2 regions of the Variovorax sp. 10N420 genome follow, and region 1 is predicted to be linked to the other one. Evidence: predicted binding sites of a transcription regulator. Region 1 holds the regulator's gene; the other holds the start of a gene.
What was found. Region 1 encodes NrdR, which represses ribonucleotide reductase genes. Its sites were predicted from a motif close to CACNANATNTNGTG; they were not measured.

Region 1 (9,181 bases):
CCGGCACAGGCGCGACACCCGCTGCTCCGCCACGCTACGTCATAGAGGCCATGCGCAACAACGGGGGGTGGGAGTCCGATCGCCTTCAAAGCGCGAGTGCCGGCAAGACGACTTATCTATTTCGGGTCACGGCCATCGGGTTTGGTGTCAGGAAAGAAACGCAGGTGGTTCTACAGACGAGTTTGCACAAGCCAATCGTCAGTAGCGGTTGCCCATAAGAAGATCAGCAAGGGAGTTGAAATTGTTCGGGATTAGAGAAAATGATTTGAGAAGGGCCGCCTTCGCTATGGCCCTTTATGTCGCCGGCATGTCCACATGGGCCGCTAGTGTTCAGGCTCCGCCAGACGCTGTCCTTCCGGATCTGCCGCTTTACGCCGCGTCATTGCCGGTCAAGCCCAACATGGTGTTGGACCTCTCCGTCACATCCTCGACAACAGGAGCTGCGTATCGAACCCCTTTCGACATCAAGGCGGCCTATGTCGGCTATTGGGACCCGATGGGGTGCTACGACTATTCGACGGCGGACGGGTATTTCAAGCGGACCGCGACGGCGAGCATCTCGAATGGGGCCATCGCCTGTTCGGATCAATGGAGCGGCAACCTGTTGAACTGGGCCGCCTCGTCCGCCGTGGACATGTTGCGATACGCGTTGACAGGCGGCGATCGTGTGAAAGACACACCGAGCGCCACCGTGCTCCAACGCGCGGTGCTTCCGTCCGACTTCTATAACTCGAGCCATTTTTCCCAACGGTCTGTGGAGGGCCATCTCGACAAGTTGACGCCATTGGTCGCGAAGGGGGGCGTCGAGAAAGACGGCACTTTGCACTTTTCCAATTGCAGCAATCTTTTGTTCGTGGGGCCGACGTCGTCCGGAACATGCAGCAACCCCGGAACGGATCAGAGTTTTGGACCTGATGGATCTGGGCCGTATTTGGCGCGCGTCGAGGTTTGCTCGACGTCGGAAGGCCCCGTTCGCAGCGGCCTTTGCGTGAGATATCCAAATGGCGAATTCAAGCCAGCGGGCACGATCCAGGCGTTTGCAGAAAAGATGCGCTTCGCGGCTTTCGGCTATTTGATGGAGCAGGGCAATGCCCGTTACGGCGGTGCCCTGCGTGCGCCCATGAAATTCGTGGGCCCGACGACGGAGAGCGACAAGTTCGAGAAGCTCGCCAACGCCGAAGCCGAATGGGATGCCGATAGCGGGGTGTTCCTGGCAAACCCCCTGTCGAGCAGCGAAGGGACCAGCGGCGTCGTTAACTACATCAATCAATACGGACGCACCGGTTCTGCAATCGCCAACTACAAGGATCTCGATCCGGCCGGCGAGATGTATTACGAGTCTCTCCGGTATTTGCAGGGGCTGGAACCGACGACCGCTGCCACCAGAAACATCACTGCAGCCATGGGAGACGGATTTCCTGTTTACAACGGGACGAGCCGCTGGGGCGCAGGTGCAAAGAGCGGTTGGGACCCTGTAGTCTCAAGCTGCCAGCGCAATCATGTTGTCGTGATCGGAAGTCCTTACACGGACCATGACGGCTCTCTTCCAGGGCTGATGACGGATGGACTGGACGGATGGGCCGGGCTTCGCCAGGTAGAGGCCGCGGATCCTGACACTGCTTTCTGGTCGAGGATCGTCGGGGCATTCGAGAACAATGAGGCTCTTTCATACCCTGGTCCTTCGGGAAGCAATGCCACTTTGATGACGCGCGGCAATGATGCGGGGCCGCGCGCTATTGCCTATACCGACCATCTTGCGAACAGGCAAACAATCACCTCTGCAAACATCGACACCTTGGATGTCGGGGCCGACCAAGGATCATTGGGATGGGCAGGATTGGCTTATTGGGCCAACACGCAATCCATTCGGGGCGATTACCCGGGCGTGCGCGTCAAGACCTACGCCGTCGACATGGACGAATCGGGCTCGGGCACCATGGGTGAGAAGCAACGCGGCAGTTCGTTCTACTTGGCCGCAAAGTACGGCGGCTTCGACGACAAGAACAACGATGGCAATCCATTCGTGACTTCCATCGGAGCGGGCGCCGATGAATCCTTTTCGAATGCCGAATGGCAATCCGGTGTCGACAACGACGCAAAGCCCAAGCCGGCCAAATATTTCCTCGCCGACGAGCCTCGGAAGATGGTCGCGGCCGTTCGCAGGATTTTTGCGAGTGCAAGTGCCGGCGCGTCGAGCGTGAGCAGCGGGAGCCCTGCAGGGGGTGCATTGTCGAATTCGCGCATTGCGTCCACCGGGGGGACGCTTTACGTTCCTCAAGCGGACAGCACGCGATGGTCTGGCTCGGTGCTCGCCTATAAGTTGCGCCATGAAAACGGTGCAGCAGGCCAGGACGCCACGCCGATCTGGAATGCTGGCGATCGACTGACCGGCAACCTTCAGGCGAATCCGCCGATCCAGGCTCGCGACCCTGATACACGGCGCATCTTCACCATGCTCAGTTCCGGCGCCGGCGCTGAATTCACCTGGAATGCGCTGAAAGAAGACGCCACGTTGAAGGGCCGCCTGGACACGGAACCCTATTCCGCGACAGGTACAAAAGACAATCTCGGCGAGGCCCGCGTCGACTATCTCCGCGGCGATCGTTCGAAGGAAGCCGAAGGCGGCAATGGCCAGTTCAGAACACGTGATTCGGTCATGGGCGACATCGCGAATGCTGCGCCACTGTGGGTCGAAAACGCCGCTGCGCAGGCTGTGTACGTCGGCTCGAACGACGGCATGCTCCACGCTTTCGCAGCCGATAGCGGCGACGAATTGTTTGCCTACGTGCCACGTGCGTTGCACGCAAGGCTCGGCGCCTACACGTCACCTGACTATGGGCACCAGTCCTATGTCGACGGCAATTCCGTCTCAGGTGAAATCCAATCGGCAAACGGATCGGCGAAGACGGTGCTCGTCTCAGGTATGGGCGGCGGCGCACGCGGCGTCTTCGCACTGGACATCTCCGACCCGGCGCGCTTTTCTGAAGATCGGGTGATGTGGGAATTCACGGGGGCGGATGACTCGGACATGGGACACGTCACTCAGGCGCCGCGCATCATGAAGTTTCGGACAGAGGCGGCCGCGGCTGGCCAGGCCGGCGTCTATCGATGGTTTGCCGTGGTGCCCTCGGGCTTCAACAACGGCAATCCGAACAAGGCAGCGGCTCTGTTCCTGCTGGCCTTGGACAAGCAAGCCAACACGCCATGGGTGATCGAGAAGGATTATTTCAAGATCGTGCTGCCTGATCCGGTCGATGCGACTGTCGTCAATGCGTTGGGTCCGGTGGGCGACTACACAAGCGCAGACAACACGACCCTTCTGCTCTTTGCCGGCGACACCCAAGGCAATTTGTGGAAGTTCGATTTCACCAAGAGTGCGCCGTGGAACGAGTCGGCCAAGTCTGGCGCGCTGGCACTGAGCGGTGCACCGCTCATGGTCGCGAAAGACGATGCGGGCAAACGGCAGCCCATCACAATTGCGCCGGAGGTGGGTGCAGGGCCGAACGGTGGTGCGATCGTGCTCTTCGGCACCGGCAAATTCGTCGAAATCGATGACCTGACCAGCCGCAACACGCAGACGCTCTACAGCGTATACGACACCGGCATGGCCATCTCCGACAGCGAGACTCGCACGCACTTGCAGCAGCGACAGGTGAAGGCCGATATCGAGCACGCGGGTCAGTTCACCATCTCCGGCGATGCCTTCGTCTACGGCAACTACAACGCCAAGACGCCGCACCGTCGAGGCTGGTACTTCGATCTGCCGGACGCGGAGAGCCAAGGAGAGCGCCAAGTTTCCCAAATGGTGCTGAGCGATGGCTATTTGGTGTTCAACACGTTGATTCCGGACTCGAACGTTTGCGGCCTGGAAGGCAACGGGGGCGGCGGGCACAGCTGCGCGGTGAATGCGATGACCGGACTGTCATCGGGCAGCACCTGCATTCCGTCCACCGTTGGTGTGCTCGGGGCGCCGCTGTTGATCCAGGAAGGCGAGGGCGCTTTCAGCTCGACCGATACCTTTGGCCGGCGCATCGAGCGCAAGAAGGTTTCTGTCATCAACCTCGGTTCGGGAGAGGGCTCCCGTCCGGGGAGTGCAATCGTCAGCCCTATCGCAGGCGATGCAGGCGGCGTGATCTCGCAAATTGCCGGCCGTCTCAACTGGCGCGAAGTGCTCAACTTCAAGGACATCCGCAAATGAAGCACTCGGCTACCGAACGGCCGTGCTTGTCTGGCGGCTTTACGCTGATCGAAATGCTGATCGTGGTGGCGCTGGTTGCCATCCTTGGCGCTATCGCCTATCCGTCGTACATGGATTCCGTCCGAAAGGGTTGGCGCGCTGAAGCTCGTACCGCACTCATGCAGGAAATGCAGCAGCAGGAGCGCGTCTACACGCAGCGCGCAAGGTACAACAAGGCGCTTTACAAGACAGGCTCGGGCGACAGCGAAGGCGACAGCAAGTACGAGATCGCTCTCGGCGCATGCGACGGACGCGATGATCCTGGCCATTGCATCCGGCTGACTGCCACTTTGAGGGCCGGCTTCTCCGATCCTGCCGTAGGCAACATCTGGCTCGAAAGCACCGGAGTCAAGGGATGCGACGGCGACGACCAAAGCAGGTGCTGGCAATGAACGCACGCGTCTTTCGCCCTGCATATCGCTGCGGTGCCCGCGGGTTCACATTGATAGAGATGATGATCGTTGTTGCGCTCGTCGCAATCCTGAGCGCAGTCGCCGTTCCCAGCTTCAGGGATCTGCTGCTCAATCAACGTCTCGCCTCGACCGCGAGCGATTTCATTGCTGCATTGAGTCTTGCGCGATCGGAGGCCATGAAGCGTTCGCAAAAGACAACGCTGACCGCAACGAGTCGCGACTGGAACAATGGATGGGAGGTGACCACTGCGGTGGATGACGAGTCGGCAGTGCTGCGCACATTCGAAGCGCTCAGGACTGGAATCGAAGTCGATACCAGCACCGGCAACGGCTTCGACAAATCGATTGCCTTCGATGCCAATGGCTTTTCGCGGGCGAGCGCCGGGTGCGTGACATTCAGGGCATCGACGGGACGACGCAGTGCCGTCGTTCTGTCCGTATCGGGCCGGGCACGGATTTGTGACCCCGACAAAAAAGGTGACTGCGGCGGGGGCAGTTGCGGCAAGGGATAACCTGCTCCGCGGCCCTGCGCCCCCTTGGGACTGCAGGGTTGAGGTTGATTCTCGCTAGATGTCTCTCAGCAACTGCCTGAACTCGTCCACATCCTCGAAGCTGCGGTAGACCGAAGCAAAACGGACGTAGGCGACCTTGTCCAGTCGCTTGAGCTCGCGCATCACGAGCTCGCCCACTTTCGTCGATTCGATCTCGCGCAAGCCGCTGGAAAGCAGCTTCTGCTCGATGCGCAGCAACGCCGTGTCGATCTGCTCGATGCTGACCGGGCGCTTGCGCAACGCCAGCATCATCGAGGCGCGGACCTTCGCGGCCACGAAGTCGGCGCGGCTGCCGTCCTTCTTGACCACGACCGGAAAGTTCACGTCCGGCCGCTCGTAGGTGGTGAAGCGCTTGTCGCAAGCGCTGCACTGCCGGCGGCGGCGGACGAAGTCGCCGTCCTCCGAAACGCGCGTCTCGACGACCTGCGTTTCGAGGTGGCCGCAGAAAGGGCATTTCATGCGGCGGCTCCGCCGGGCACGGCAGTCATGGGATCAGCGATAGACCGGGAAGCGGCTGGTCAGCGCGTTCACCTTGGCGCGCACCGCCTCGATGTTGGCCGCATCGCGCGGGTTTTCGAGCACGTCGGCGATCAGGTTGGCGGTCATTCGCGCTTCTTCGTCCTTGAAGCCGCGGGTCGTCATCGCCGGCGTGCCGATGCGCACGCCGCTGGTGACCATCGGCTTTTCCGGGTCATGCGGGATGGCGTTCTTGTTGATCGTCATATGGGCGGCACCCAGCACGGCTTCGGCTTCCTTGCCCGTAATGCCCTTGGCGCGCAAGTCGACGAGCATGACGTGGCTTTCGGTGCGGCCGCTCACGATGCGCAGGCCTCGCCCGGTGAGCGTCTCGGCGACGATCTGAGCGTTCTTGACCACCTGCTGCTGGTACGCCTTGAATTCGGGGGAGAGCGCCTCCTTGAAGGCGACCGCCTTGGCGGCAATCACATGCATCAGCGGGCCACCCTGCAGTCCCGGGAAGATCGCGCTGTTGATGGCCTTTTCGTGCTGCGACTTCATCAGGATGATGCCGCCGCGCGGGCCGCGCAGGCTCTTGTGCGTGGTGGAAGTGACGACGTCCGCGTGAGGCACGGGGTTGGGGTACACGCCCGCGGCGACCAGTCCGGCGTAGTGGGCGATGTCGACCATGAAGATCGCGCCGACATCCTTGGCCACTTTGGCGAAGCGCTCGAAGTCGATGCGCAGCGAATAGGCCGACGCGCCCGCGATGATGAGCTTGGGCATTGCGTCATGCGCCTTGCGTTCCATCGCGTCGTAGTCGATTTCTTCCTTGTCATTCAGGCCATAGCTCACGACGTTGAACCACTTGCCGCTCATGTTGAGCGGCATGCCGTGCGTCAGGTGCCCCCCTTCTGCCAGGCTCATGCCCATGATGGTGTCGCCGGGCTTCAGGAAGGCCAGCATGACGGCTTCGTTGGCGGAGGCGCCGCAATGCGCCTGGACGTTGGCCGCGTCGGCGCCGAAGAGTTGCTTCGCGCGATCGATGGCCAACTGCTCGGCCACGTCCACGTGCTCGCAACCGCCGTAATAGCGCTTGCCCGGATAGCCTTCGGCGTACTTGTTGGTGAGTTGCGAGCCCTGGGCGGCCATGACAGCCGGCGACGCGTAGTTTTCGCTCGCGATGAGCTCGATGTGGTGTTCCTGGCGGGCGTTTTCGGCCTGGATGGCAGCCCAGATTTCAGGATCGGTCTGTTCGACCAGATGATTGCGGTTGTACATGGCAGTCCTTCAAGACGATGGTCCTTGTTCTTCAACCAAACAAGGGCTGCCCAGGCGAACGGCGGAACGCCTGCTCGAGACTGCAGGCGGCACGCTTCCCAGTGGTAGTCCACGTCAGCGCAAAGCACCTGAAAAGGGTTGCGCCTATCGCCAGTCGCGTGCTGGCCGAGTGTAGCTGACGACGGTCGCCGTCGTCTCGAAAAGCCTACGAATCCCCAAGCAAGGCGACGCGCTCGGGATCAGTCGCCGGCTGCTTGGCGGGCGCTGGGCCCACGACGGGAACAGGATTCGGGCGCGCTGCCGGCGACGGAGCCATGATCGAGGGTGCGCGCCCCGCGACGACCTGGCGCAGACGCTCGTGCTCGGCCAGGACCTTGGAGGCGTAGCCGCCATCGTCGGTGAGATTCGCTGCCCCGACGTAGAAGCGCAGGCCGCCCTCGAGAGAGCCGGCGCGGGCGATGCATTCCTGCAGCACCTTGACCCCGACGCGCATGTTGGTGACGGGATCGAAAGCAGTCAACGTGCCGCCGGCGCTTTCGTATTTTTCGCCGTGGACGCGGGTCATGACCTGCATCAGGCCCTGAGCGCCGACATGGCTCTGGGCGAAAGGATTGAAGCTGGATTCGACGGCCATGATCGCCAGAATGAGCGTCGGATCGAGCTTCGTGCGTTTGCCGAGCTCGAAAGCTTCGCCGACCAGGACGGTCAGGGGCTCGACGGCCACGCGGTATTTCTTGCTCAGCCAGTACGCGACGGCGGCTTGCTGCTTGGGCAATTCCTGAGGGCTGGCGGCCGTGGTCCGCTCAATGGCTGTGGGTTCGAGATCGGTCGTTGCAGCGACTTCGGGGGCCGGCTTGCGTGACTGGAGCCAGCCCATGAGTTGTTCTTCACCCGATTGGCGAAGATCGGGCCGAGCGACCATGGCAATGGCGGCAAAGACGATCGCGAGCCCGACAAGGGCAAACCCGTTGTGGGTGATTTCGAAAAAGCCGTCGACAACGTCGGACGCGAAGGTACGTAGCCCTCGGGCGGTGGCATCAAGCACCTGCTTCATCGCTTTTTTTCCTTTCTGGCGGCGCCTGTTCGCAATGCCCTTGGGCTAAGCAAAACGCAGCAGCGCTTGGATTGGTACGAATCAGGTCCGCGCATGGCGGAGGAGCGCGGTCGCCTGATCAAAGCCGGGGAAAGTCGGCAGCGGAGTTGTGAGAGTCCTGGGCCGTCCGGCGCCAGGGCTGCGGCATTCTAGGAGCGGCTAAATACCCGGTCAAGAATAAGGAATGCAATCGATATTCTAAAACTTGGCCGTTCATGTAAACGTTAGTTCACGCATCGGGCACCAATTTTCGATTGAAAACCTCACTTGAAAATTTTCCGCGAGGCGCCTACGCTCAAGAGGCCTCGAATTGAGGCGTATCACCAAGGTCCAGCAGCCGAAGGAGGAATCCCGCGGTTCAGCGACTGAGGCCAAATGGTGGCAATCCCTTGCTGCCAGCCTGGCCGGAACATTGAACTTCCGGTCGCGCGAAACGATGGCATGGGCGTTACGCCCGCCATCAAGCCCGGTGTCTCGGCTCAGCGTCGAGACACCGGGCTTTCTTCTTTGGCAACTCAATGTCAACACCGTTTCGCCTTCAATTGTTTCGGGCACACTCCCGGTCGATGAATGCAGCTTGGCTGAAACAAAACAAATGGGTGCGGCGTGGGATCGTCGCTTTGCTGGTCCTTCTGGGCGTCTGGGCTATCGCGTGGCTGGCGGTTCCGCCGATTGCCAAGAGCCAGATCCAGAAGATCGCGAGCGAGAAATTGGGCCGACAGGTCACGGTCGGCAAGATCGATTTCAAACCCTGGACGCTCGAACTCGCCGTCAACGACTTGAAGATCGCCACGGCCGATGGCGCGCGCTCGCAGTTGGCCATCAAGCGCATCTATATGGATGGGGAGTTGCAGTCCATTCTCCGGTTTGCACCGGTGATCGATGCAGTGACCATCGACTCGCCGGCGATCCTCCTGACTCATCTTGAGGACGGCAAGTACGACATCGACGACATCCTGCAAAAACTGGCCCCCGCGCCGGACGCTCCCAAGGGCGCTCCTCCGCGCTTTGCCATCTACAACATCGGAATCTCGGGCGGGTCTTTCGATTTTGACGACCAGAAGGTCAAGCGCAAGCACGAACTGCGCGACTTCGTGCTCAACGTGCCCTTCCTGAGCAATCTGGCCTCTCAGCGGGAAGTCAAGACCGA
Region 2 (9,181 bases), on a different contig from region 1:
TGGTTCACCGCGACGGCGGTGTCGTTCACCACCTTGAGGAAGGGCACGACGCCTTGCGATTCGCCGTTGGTGCCCTTGATGTGGCTGCCGAGGGCGCGCACGCGCGTCCAGTCGTTGCCCAGGCCGCCAGCGAACTTGGACAGGAGCGCGTTTTCCTTGATCGACTCGTAGATGCCGTCGAGGTCGTCGGGCACAGTCGTGAGATAGCAACTCGACAGTTGCGATCGCAGCGTGCCGCTGTTGAACAGCGTCGGCGTGCTCGACATGAAGTCGAAGGAAGACAGCACTTCATAGAACTCGATCGCGCGGGCTTCGCGGTCGATCTCGTTGAGCGCGAGGCCCATCGAGACGCGCATGAAGAAGGCTTGCGGCAGCTCGATGCGCGTCTTGCGCACGTGCAGGAAATAGCGGTCGTAGAGCGTCTGCAGGCCGAGGTAGTCGAACTGCATGTCGCGCTCCGGCTTGAGCGCGGCGCCCAGGCGGGCCAAGTCGAACTGCAGCAGCTTCTCGTCCAGCAGCTCGTTGTCGACCCCCTTCTTGATGAACTGGGGAAAGTAGTCGGCGTAGGCTTGCGCGCGGTCGGCTGGCGGCACTTCGCGGCCGATCACTTCCTTGAAGATCGTGTGCAGCAGCAGGCGCGCGGTGGCGAAGGTGTAGTCGGGATCTTTCTCGATCAGCGTGCGTGCGGCGAGGATCGACGCCTTGTAGACCTCGTCGAGCGGAACGCCGTCGTAGAGGTTGCGCATCGTCTCGGCGAGGATCGGGTCGGCCGTGATCGTGTCGCCCAGGCCGGTGCAGGCCGATTCGATGAGGGCCTTGAGCTCGTTCAGGTCGAGCGCGACTCTTTCGCCGCGGTCGAGTACGTGCAGCGCGGGCTGGGCCACGGGCGCGTCCTGTTCGCCTTGCTTGGTGCGCTCCTGCGAGCGGCGTTCGCGGTACAGCACATAGGCGCGGGCGATCTCATGATGGCCGCCGCGCATGAGGCCGAGTTCGACCTGGTCCTGCACGTCTTCGATGTGGAACGTGCCGCCGCCCGGACGCGAACGCACCATGGCGCGCACGACGGCCTGCGTCAGTGTGTCGACGGTCTCGCGCACGCTGGCCGAAGCCGCGCCCTGCGTGCCATGCACGGCCAGGAACGCTTTCATCATCGCGATGGCGATCTTGTTCGGCTCGAAGGGCACGACCGCGCCATTGCGGCGGATGATCTGGTAGTGGGCCAGCGCGTTGCCGGCGGGGGAGCCGGCGACATCCCGGCTTTGCGGCGTCGAGGGTACGGCGCGAGAGGTGGAAGGGGTGTTCAGTGCAGTTTGCATGCGATCCTCGTATGGGCGATTCTTGTTCGGTGCGGCGTTGTCGGGCCGCTGTTTCCGGCAGTGAGTGCCGGGGCAGGGCACACTATATCTAGTGGCAAAGAGGGCTACAAGCCACTAGATATAGCGTTTTCGACAATTAGCAACGGATGTGAAAATTCTCGCCGGCCTTTTGATCGGCAGCGAAGCCGCATCCCGGTTGGGACAAGGCAGCGAGGTCCCCTGCCCATGCGCATTCCAGGCCGATTTACGCTGGGAAAGCGCATGGATACTGCGCTGCCGCCGAGCCACCGAGGGACGCACGTGCCTCAAGGCCCGCGCATCGGCTGTTACTTTGCCATTGAAAAAAACTTCAAGAGCCAAGCGCGGCCGGCGGAAACATCGCCTGTTGCCAGCCGAGTTGCTCACGAAGCAAGCGCCAGTCGAAGCCCGGCCCCGGATCTTCCTTGCGGCCGGGAGCGATGTGTTCGTGGCCTGCGATGTACGAAATCGCGTAGCGCTGCGCGATCGATGGGCAAAGGCTGGCCAGGGTTTCGTACTGCGCTTGCTCGAAGGCGTCGCCTTCGAGCCCTTCGAGTTCGATGCCGATGGAATCGTCGTTGCAGTTCTCGCGTCCACGCCAGCACGAGGCGCCGGCATGCCATGCGCGATCGTCGCAGCTCACGAACTGCCACAGTTCGCCATTGCGCCGCACATAGAAATGCGCAGAGACTTCGAGGCCGCGGATGCCCGAAAAATAAGGGTGCGCATCCCAGTCGAGGCTGTTCGTGAAGAGCTGCTGAACTTCATCGCCGCCGTAATGTCCCGGCGGCAGGCTGATTGAATGCAGCACGATCAGGTCGATGTTCGCGCCTCTGGGTCGCGCCCCGAAATTGGGGGACGGCAAGCGGCGAGCGAAGCGATACCACCCCGATTCCCAAAGTGCTGTGTCGGCTTCACTCATCGGCGCCTAGACCGCTGGCATCGTCGCCATGCGGTGTGGTGATGCCCAGGCGCGCAATCCGATAGCGAATCTGTCGCAGGCTCAGGCCGAGGCGCGCGGCGGCGGCAGTTCGGTTGAAGCCTGTTTCCTGCAGCGCCCGCACCAGGATCTGGCGCTCTTGCTCGTCCAGATAGCTTTGCAGATCGCGTGGTACGGCGGACGGCGTCCGGGGATGGATGCTGACAGGGGCCGCGGCGGCCGCTGGCACGGGCTCGGCAAGCGGCGCGGGTCCCGTCTGCTGGGATTCGGACGGAACTGCCGTGCCTGCGCCCCCCATGAGATCGAGGTGAAGCACATCGCCATCGCTGAGCGCCACCGCACGGTGCAGGAGATTTTCAAGCTCGCGAACGTTGCCGTGCAGCGGATGTTCGGCGAGCCTCTGCAGGACTTGGGCGGAAAGCGTAGGCACCGGCATGCCGGCATCGCGGGCGATGCGCGCGAGCAAGGCGTTGCACAGTGCTGGCAGATCGCCTCGACGGTCCCGCAGCGCAGGCACAGCGATCTCGATCACGTTGAGCCGGTAGAAGAGATCCTGCCGGAACCGGCTGGCTTGCACTTCGGCATGCAGGTCCTTGTGGGTCGCGCTCACGATTCGGACGTCGACGGCATCTTCCTGCGTGGAACCGATGGGGCGAACGCTGCGTTCCTGGATGGCGCGCAGCAGCTTCGACTGCATGGCGAGCGGCAAGTCACCGATTTCGTCGAGAAACAGGGTGCCGCCGCGTGCCGCCTGGAAGTAGCCGTCGCGGTCCTGCGAAGAGCCGGTATAGGAGCCTTTTCGCGCGCCGAAGAATTCGGCTTCGAGAAGGTTTTCGGGAATGGCGCCGCAGTTCACGGCCACGAAAGGTCCGTCGCTTCGCTGGCTGCAGGCATGAACGGCGCGCGCGACCAGTTCCTTGCCTGTGCCGGACTCGCCGCGCACGAGCACCGGTGCCATGCCTCGCGCCACCTTGGCAATGCGCGCCTTGACCAGCCGCATGGGTTCGGAGTCGCCCACCAGCCGTTGGAGCGCTGCGACGCCGCTGTCTCCGATCGTCGTTGCGATGGACACACCGTTGTCGTCCGCCGGCCGCGCGGCCCGGATCGGCGCAGGCTGCGAAGGCGCCTGTACGGCAGAAGCCACCACCGATCGGAATTGCTTCAGGTCGACTGGCTTGGTGAGGTAGTCGAAGGCGCCTGCCTTGAGGGCCTCGACGGCGTTTTCCGCTGATCCGTAAGCGGTCATCACCACACAGCGCTCGCTGCGCTGGTCTTGCTGGATGCGCTGGAGGATCTCCATGCCAAGGCCGTCTGGCAGGCGCATGTCGGTGATCACTGCATCGAAGCGGCCGGCGTCGAGATGCTGCCAAGCCTCCGACACGCTGCCCGCCGCCTCGACGCGATAGCCCTCGCGCAGCAAGGTGAGTTCATACAGCGTGCGCAGGTCCGGCTCGTCGTCGACGACCAGGATCTGGGCAGGCTGCGACACGGGCGGGTTGGGGGTGCTCACGCCGCTATTGTGTCAGTCGACTTTCAACTGATGCAAATGCCACGAAGAACTCGTTGCCTTCGGGGCCTGCCGCGGAAAGGGCCCTGCGTTCATAGCCGATGGTGGCGCCGTGCTGTTCGCACAGCTCGCGGCACAGGAACAGTCCGAGTCCGCTCGAGCGGCTCTCGGAGGAAAAGAACGGTTCGAAAAGATGCCGCTGCACTGCCGGCTCGAGCGGCGCACCGTCGCTCCAGACCTGAAGGGTCGCGCGCCCTGTCGCGTTGCGCCGGGTGCTCACCTGGATCGAGCCCTCCCGGTCCCCGGCGTAGCGCGAGGCGTTGTCCAGCAGATTGACGAGGATGCGCCGCAGATGTTCTGCATCGAAACGCACGTCGGTGCCCGCTTCGAGCGAAAGCAACACGCCTTGCTGCTGCGCGTGCTGGACCCATTCCTCCGCTAGCGAGCGAACCGTCGGGTCGAGCGATACCTGCTCGCCCAGCGGCAGCACGCGTTGCTGCCGAGCCCGCGCCACGTCCAGGACGTCGTCGACGATGCGGGACAGACGCTGAGCGTTCTGCTGAACCATGGTGGTCAACTGGCGATGACCCGGGTCGACGAGATCCTCGCCGAGCAGGGCGCTGGCCTGCGTGATCGCGGCGAGCGGATTGCGGATCTCGTGCGCGACGGCGGCCGACATCCGGCCCATGGCCGCCAGCTTTTCGGTGCGGATGCGTGCTTCGAGCTCGCGCAAGTCCTGCAGGAACATCACGCAGAGGCTTTCGGCGCGCAGGTCCCGGGCCTGCGTCAGGCGTGTGCGGACGCGGACTTCGCGCGGAGCGCCTTGCGGCTGCGCGACCGGCACCTCGGTGGCCTGGGGCGCGCGCCGCGAAAAAGTCTGGCGGGCGAGATGGGCAAGCGGCACCCAGGCCGGATAGGCACTGAGCGCGAAAGGCTGGGGAATCTGCGCGAGACCGTTGCCCAGGATCGCGTCCGCTGCAGGATTGACCGCATGCACCCGGCCCGCGGCATCGACCACGAGCACGCCTTCGCTCAGTGTTTCGATCACGAGATCGTTGACCATCGCGTGCATCTCCGCGGCACTGCGGCTGCGCTGCGCCATGGCTTCCTCGCGGGTGAGGCGGCGGGCCAGCTCGTGGGCGATCAGGGCCACCACGAAGAGCCCGGTGCCCGTCAGAGCTGCCTGGACAAAGCGCGGCGAGGTGTCTGCGGGTTGCTCGAACCAATACCAGCCCGCGTGGCCGAGCAGCAAGAGGGTGGCTGCCGCAGTGGTGCCCAGCCCGACTGCGCCGGTGCCAAGCACGGCCCCCATCAGCACCGGAAGCGCGAACAAGGGCGTGTAGTTGACGCCGCCCACCTGCAGTGTTTGCAGCGCGGTGAACGTGACGAGGTCGATGCCGATGGTCGACAGCCACGCGCCGCCAAACCTGCGAATCGGTTGAAAAGGCGCATACCGCGCGGCCAGCAGCACCGCGATCAGATAGCAGATCGTCAGAGCGATGCCTTGGGCCTGGACGGGCTGCTTGAGCGCCAAGGCGACTCCCGGAAGGAGCAGGAGCACCGCCGCGACAAAGCACCGTGCCGCCATGAAGCCGCGCCAAAGACGCAGCAACGCCGAACTGTCAGCGTTGAATTTCTCGAGCGAACTCCAATCGGTGGCCGGTTCGCCTCGCGACCACAGGTAGGCAGTCATCTGCGGCTTTCCGCTGCTTTGCGGTGGGCTGCGCTGCAATAGATGCCAGCAGGGCCGGTGATGGCGTCAGTGGCCGGCAGATGCAAGCCGCAGTGGGCGCAACGAACCATGGCCTTCGGCGGCCCGACGGCGGGTGGGGCTTGCGGCTTGGGTGCGCGCGAGCGCATTTCTTCCTGACGGCCGCGGCGCCAGAACCATATGGCAATGGCGATGACGGCCAGAACGAGCAGGTATTTCATGAGGGCGTGCGCGAGAGGACGACTTCGAGAACGAAGCGCGATCCCACATAGGCGAGCAGCAGCAACGCGGAGCCGGCATACAGCACGCGCCGCGCCGTGCGCCCACGCCAGCCGAAGCGGGCGCGTCCCATCAGCAGGACGGCAAAAGTGATCCACGCGAGGATCGAGAACACCGTCTTGTGATCCCATTTCCATCCGCGGACCGTCGCGCCATAGAGCGTCTCGCTGAAGAAGATGCCCGCCAGCAGCGTGGCCGACAACAGCACGAAGCCCGCCGCGACGAAGCGGAAGGTGAGGCGTTCCATCGTGAGGAGCGGGAGCCCGCTTGGCGTTTCGGCGGCAAGCCGGATCTGCTTTTCGGCCCGCGTCATGAGCCACGCATGAACCACGGCGGCGCCGAACAATCCGTAGGAAGCAATGCCCAGCGCCAGATGCAGCGGCAGCCACGGCGAGGCGGAGACGTGCAGCGGCGTCCCGGGAAACAAAACCGCCAGCAGGACCGCCACAGCCCCCAGCACTGCGAGCGCGCGCCAGACGTGGAGTTGCTGCGGATACATGCGGCTTTCGATGCCGTAGACCGTGAGCACCAGCCACACGGTGATAGAAATCGCTGGCGCAAAGCCGAAGTGCGGGGTGCCGCCCCCGAGCCCCCAGCCCAGCGCAAGCGCGTGCAGAAGCCATGCCAATGCGAGCAGCCCTTGCGTGGATGATCGGCTGAGCCATGAAGACGCTGCGGCAGTGATGCCATAGGCGGCGGCGGTGGCGATGCCCAGAGCCACGCCGAGCGGGGAGGGGATCGCTAAAATCATCGGCTGAGTTTAATGGCTCGCCCCCCAGGCTTCGCGCACTTCGTGTCGCTTCGCCTACCCCCCTGACCGGGGGGCAACACCAGCGGCCCGGCGGAGCCGGTTCCGCGGTGTTTCTACGAATACGGCTAGTCTCTGCCGGACAACAAGGTACCTTTTAATGGCCACCGCGCTTACTGAAAAGTTTTCCCGCCTCGTCAAGACGATGAGCGGACAGGCCCGCATTACGGAAAGCAATGTGCAGGACATGCTGCGCGAGGTGCGCATGGCTCTGCTCGAAGCGGACGTTGCGTTGCCGGTCGTCCGGGATTTTGTCGGGCGCGTGAAGGAAAAGGCGCTGGGGCAAGAGGTGTTGGGGTCGCTCAAGCCCGGGCAGGCACTTGTCGGGATCGTCAATCGCGAACTGGCCGCCACGATGGGCGAAGGCGTGGCCGACATCAATCTCGTGGCGCAACCGCCGGCCGTGATTCTCATGGCGGGACTGCAGGGCGCCGGCAAGACCACCACCACGGCCAAGCTGGCGAAGCACCTGATCGAGAAGCGCAAGAAGAAGGTGCTGACGGTTTCGGGCGACGTCTACCGCCCTGCCGCCATCGAGCAACTCAAGACGGTGACCAGGCAGGCAGGCGCCGAATGGTTTCCCAGCACGCCTGACCAGAAGCCGATCGACATCGCCCGTGCTGCGCTTGATCACGCCAAGCGGCACTTCTTCGACGTGCTGCTGGTCGACACCGCCGGCCGTCTGGCGATCGACGAAGTGCTGATGCAGGAAATCAAGGACTTGCATGCGGCCCTCAATCCCATCGAGACGCTGTTCGTGGTCGATGCCATGCAGGGGCAGGACGCGATCAACACCGCAAAGGCTTTCAAGGATGCGCTGCCGCTCACCGGCATCATCCTGACGAAGACCGACGGCGACTCGCGCGGCGGCGCGGCGTTGTCGGTGCGGCAGGTTACCGGCGTGCCGATCAAGTTTGCCGGCGTCAGCGAAAAGATCGATGGGCTGGAGGTGTTCGATGCGGAGCGCCATGCCGGCCGCATCCTCGGCATGGGCGACATCGTCGCGCTGGTGGAGCAGGTCACGGCGGGCGTCGACGTGGCGGCGGCACAGAAGCTCGCGGCCAAGGTCAAGAGCGGCGCGGGATTCGACCTCAACGATTTTCTTGGCCAGCTGCAGCAGATGAAGCAGATGGGCGGGCTCTCCAGCATCATGGACAAGCTGCCCGCGCAGATGGCCGCCAAGGCGACGGAGGCCGACATGACCCGCGCCGAGCGCGACATCCGGCGCAAGGAAGGCATCATCAACAGCATGACCCCCCTGGAGCGCCGCAAGCCCGAACTGCTCAAGGCAACCCGCAAGCGCCGTATCGCGGCGGGCGCCGGCGTACAGGTTCAGGAAGTGAATCGGCTGCTCAACGAATTCGAGCAGATGCAGACGATGATGAAGAAGATGAAGGGCGGGGGCCTCATGAAAATGATGAAGCGCATGGGCGGCATGAAGGGCATGCCCCGGATGTGACTCGCCCCCAGGCGGGGATGTGGCTCGCCCCCAGGCTCGCGCACTTCGTGTCGCTCTCCACCCCCTACCGGGGGCGATACCGGCGGCCCGGCTAAGCCGGTTCCGCGGTATCTCTGGAAATAGAAAAGCCCGCGATGCGGGCTTTTCTTATTTGGGGGCTTGGTGCTTAGGATCTGGCCAGGCGCACGGCGTGCATCCAGGCTCGGCGCAGCACGGCGGGGGACCTGGATTCCTCGGGGATCAGCAGGAAGCCGCGGTCGCGCAAGGAGTTGCCCAAGGCGATCTGGCTGGTGAGGACTGTCAGCGGGATCGCGAGCAGGAGCGGCAGGCCGACAGGCATCAGCCAGGCGAGCGCGCTGGCGTCGATGAGTGCGATGCCCACGGCGAGCGCGGCGATCACGGCCGTCATCGGCGCGAGTTGAGCGACGGCGATGCGCCACGGCACCGCAGCGGCTTCGCGGGGAGGCGACTTCCAGTCGAGCTTGATGCCGGTGAGGGCAACGACCACGAACAGCGAGTGCGCGAGCATGCGGACCGGAGCCTGCACGATGGCGAGTGCGCTTTCGAGCGCAGCGCTCTTGAGCATGCCGCCGATGCCGCCGAACTGGCGTTGCTCGCCGCGCAGCACCACGGCAACAAGGCCCAGCACGCGAGGCAGGAACAGCAGGCACAAGGTCCAGAGCCACAGGCCAGCCAGCTCCATCGGCATGGAGAGCCAGTGCTCGACCACGCTCGAACCGGTGAGCCAAAGGGCGGTGCCCAGCGTCAGGAATGCGAGCCACAGCGGGGCCGACACATAAGCCATCGTGCCGGTGACGAACATCGCACGGTGGACCGAATGCAGACCCGGCTCCGCCATCAGGCGTGCGTTCTGCAGGTTGCCCTGGCACCAGCGGCGGTCGCGCTGCAACTCGGACAGCAGGTCCGGCGGTTGTTGCTCGTAGCTGCCGACCAGATCGGCGACCAGCCACACGTGATAGCCGGCGCGGCGCATCAGCGCGGCCTCGACGAAGTCGTGCGACATGATGCCGCCCGACATGCCGCCCTTGCCACGGATCGGCGCCAGCGCGCAATGGTCCATGAAAGGCTGTACGCGGATGATCGCGTTGTGGCCCCAGTAATGCGATTCGCCGAGCTGCCAGA

Region 2: a site for NrdR is predicted at 1,397-1,410, ahead of AC1DEK_RS14880 (ribonucleoside-diphosphate reductase subunit alpha). Genes of this name have one in related genera too.

The regions. Positions count from the first base shown of each region.
Region 1 is NZ_JBFTIJ010000001.1:481,422-490,602, reverse strand. Features, by position in the region: gene AC1DEK_RS02250 (pilus assembly PilX family protein) at 1-218, shown strand, start outside; gene AC1DEK_RS02245 (pilus assembly protein) at 287-4,198, shown strand; gene AC1DEK_RS02240 (type IV pilin protein) at 4,195-4,629, shown strand; gene AC1DEK_RS02235 (GspH/FimT family pseudopilin) at 4,626-5,162, shown strand; gene nrdR (transcriptional regulator NrdR) at 5,217-5,660, opposite strand; gene glyA (serine hydroxymethyltransferase) at 5,694-6,938, opposite strand; ZMP/ZTP riboswitch at 6,980-7,106, opposite strand; gene AC1DEK_RS02220 (transglycosylase SLT domain-containing protein) at 7,144-7,992, opposite strand; gene AC1DEK_RS02215 (DUF748 domain-containing protein) at 8,598-9,181, shown strand, end outside.
Region 2 is NZ_JBFTIJ010000005.1:191,482-200,662, forward strand. Features, by position in the region: gene AC1DEK_RS14880 (ribonucleoside-diphosphate reductase subunit alpha) at 1-1,316, opposite strand, end outside; gene ampD (1,6-anhydro-N-acetylmuramyl-L-alanine amidase AmpD) at 1,666-2,256, opposite strand; gene AC1DEK_RS14890 (sigma-54-dependent transcriptional regulator) at 2,249-3,763, opposite strand; gene AC1DEK_RS14895 (sensor histidine kinase) at 3,789-5,474, opposite strand; gene AC1DEK_RS14900 (PP0621 family protein) at 5,471-5,713, opposite strand; gene AC1DEK_RS14905 (cytochrome C assembly family protein) at 5,710-6,522, opposite strand; gene ffh (signal recognition particle protein) at 6,680-8,038, shown strand; gene mdoH (glucans biosynthesis glucosyltransferase MdoH) at 8,205-9,181, opposite strand, start outside.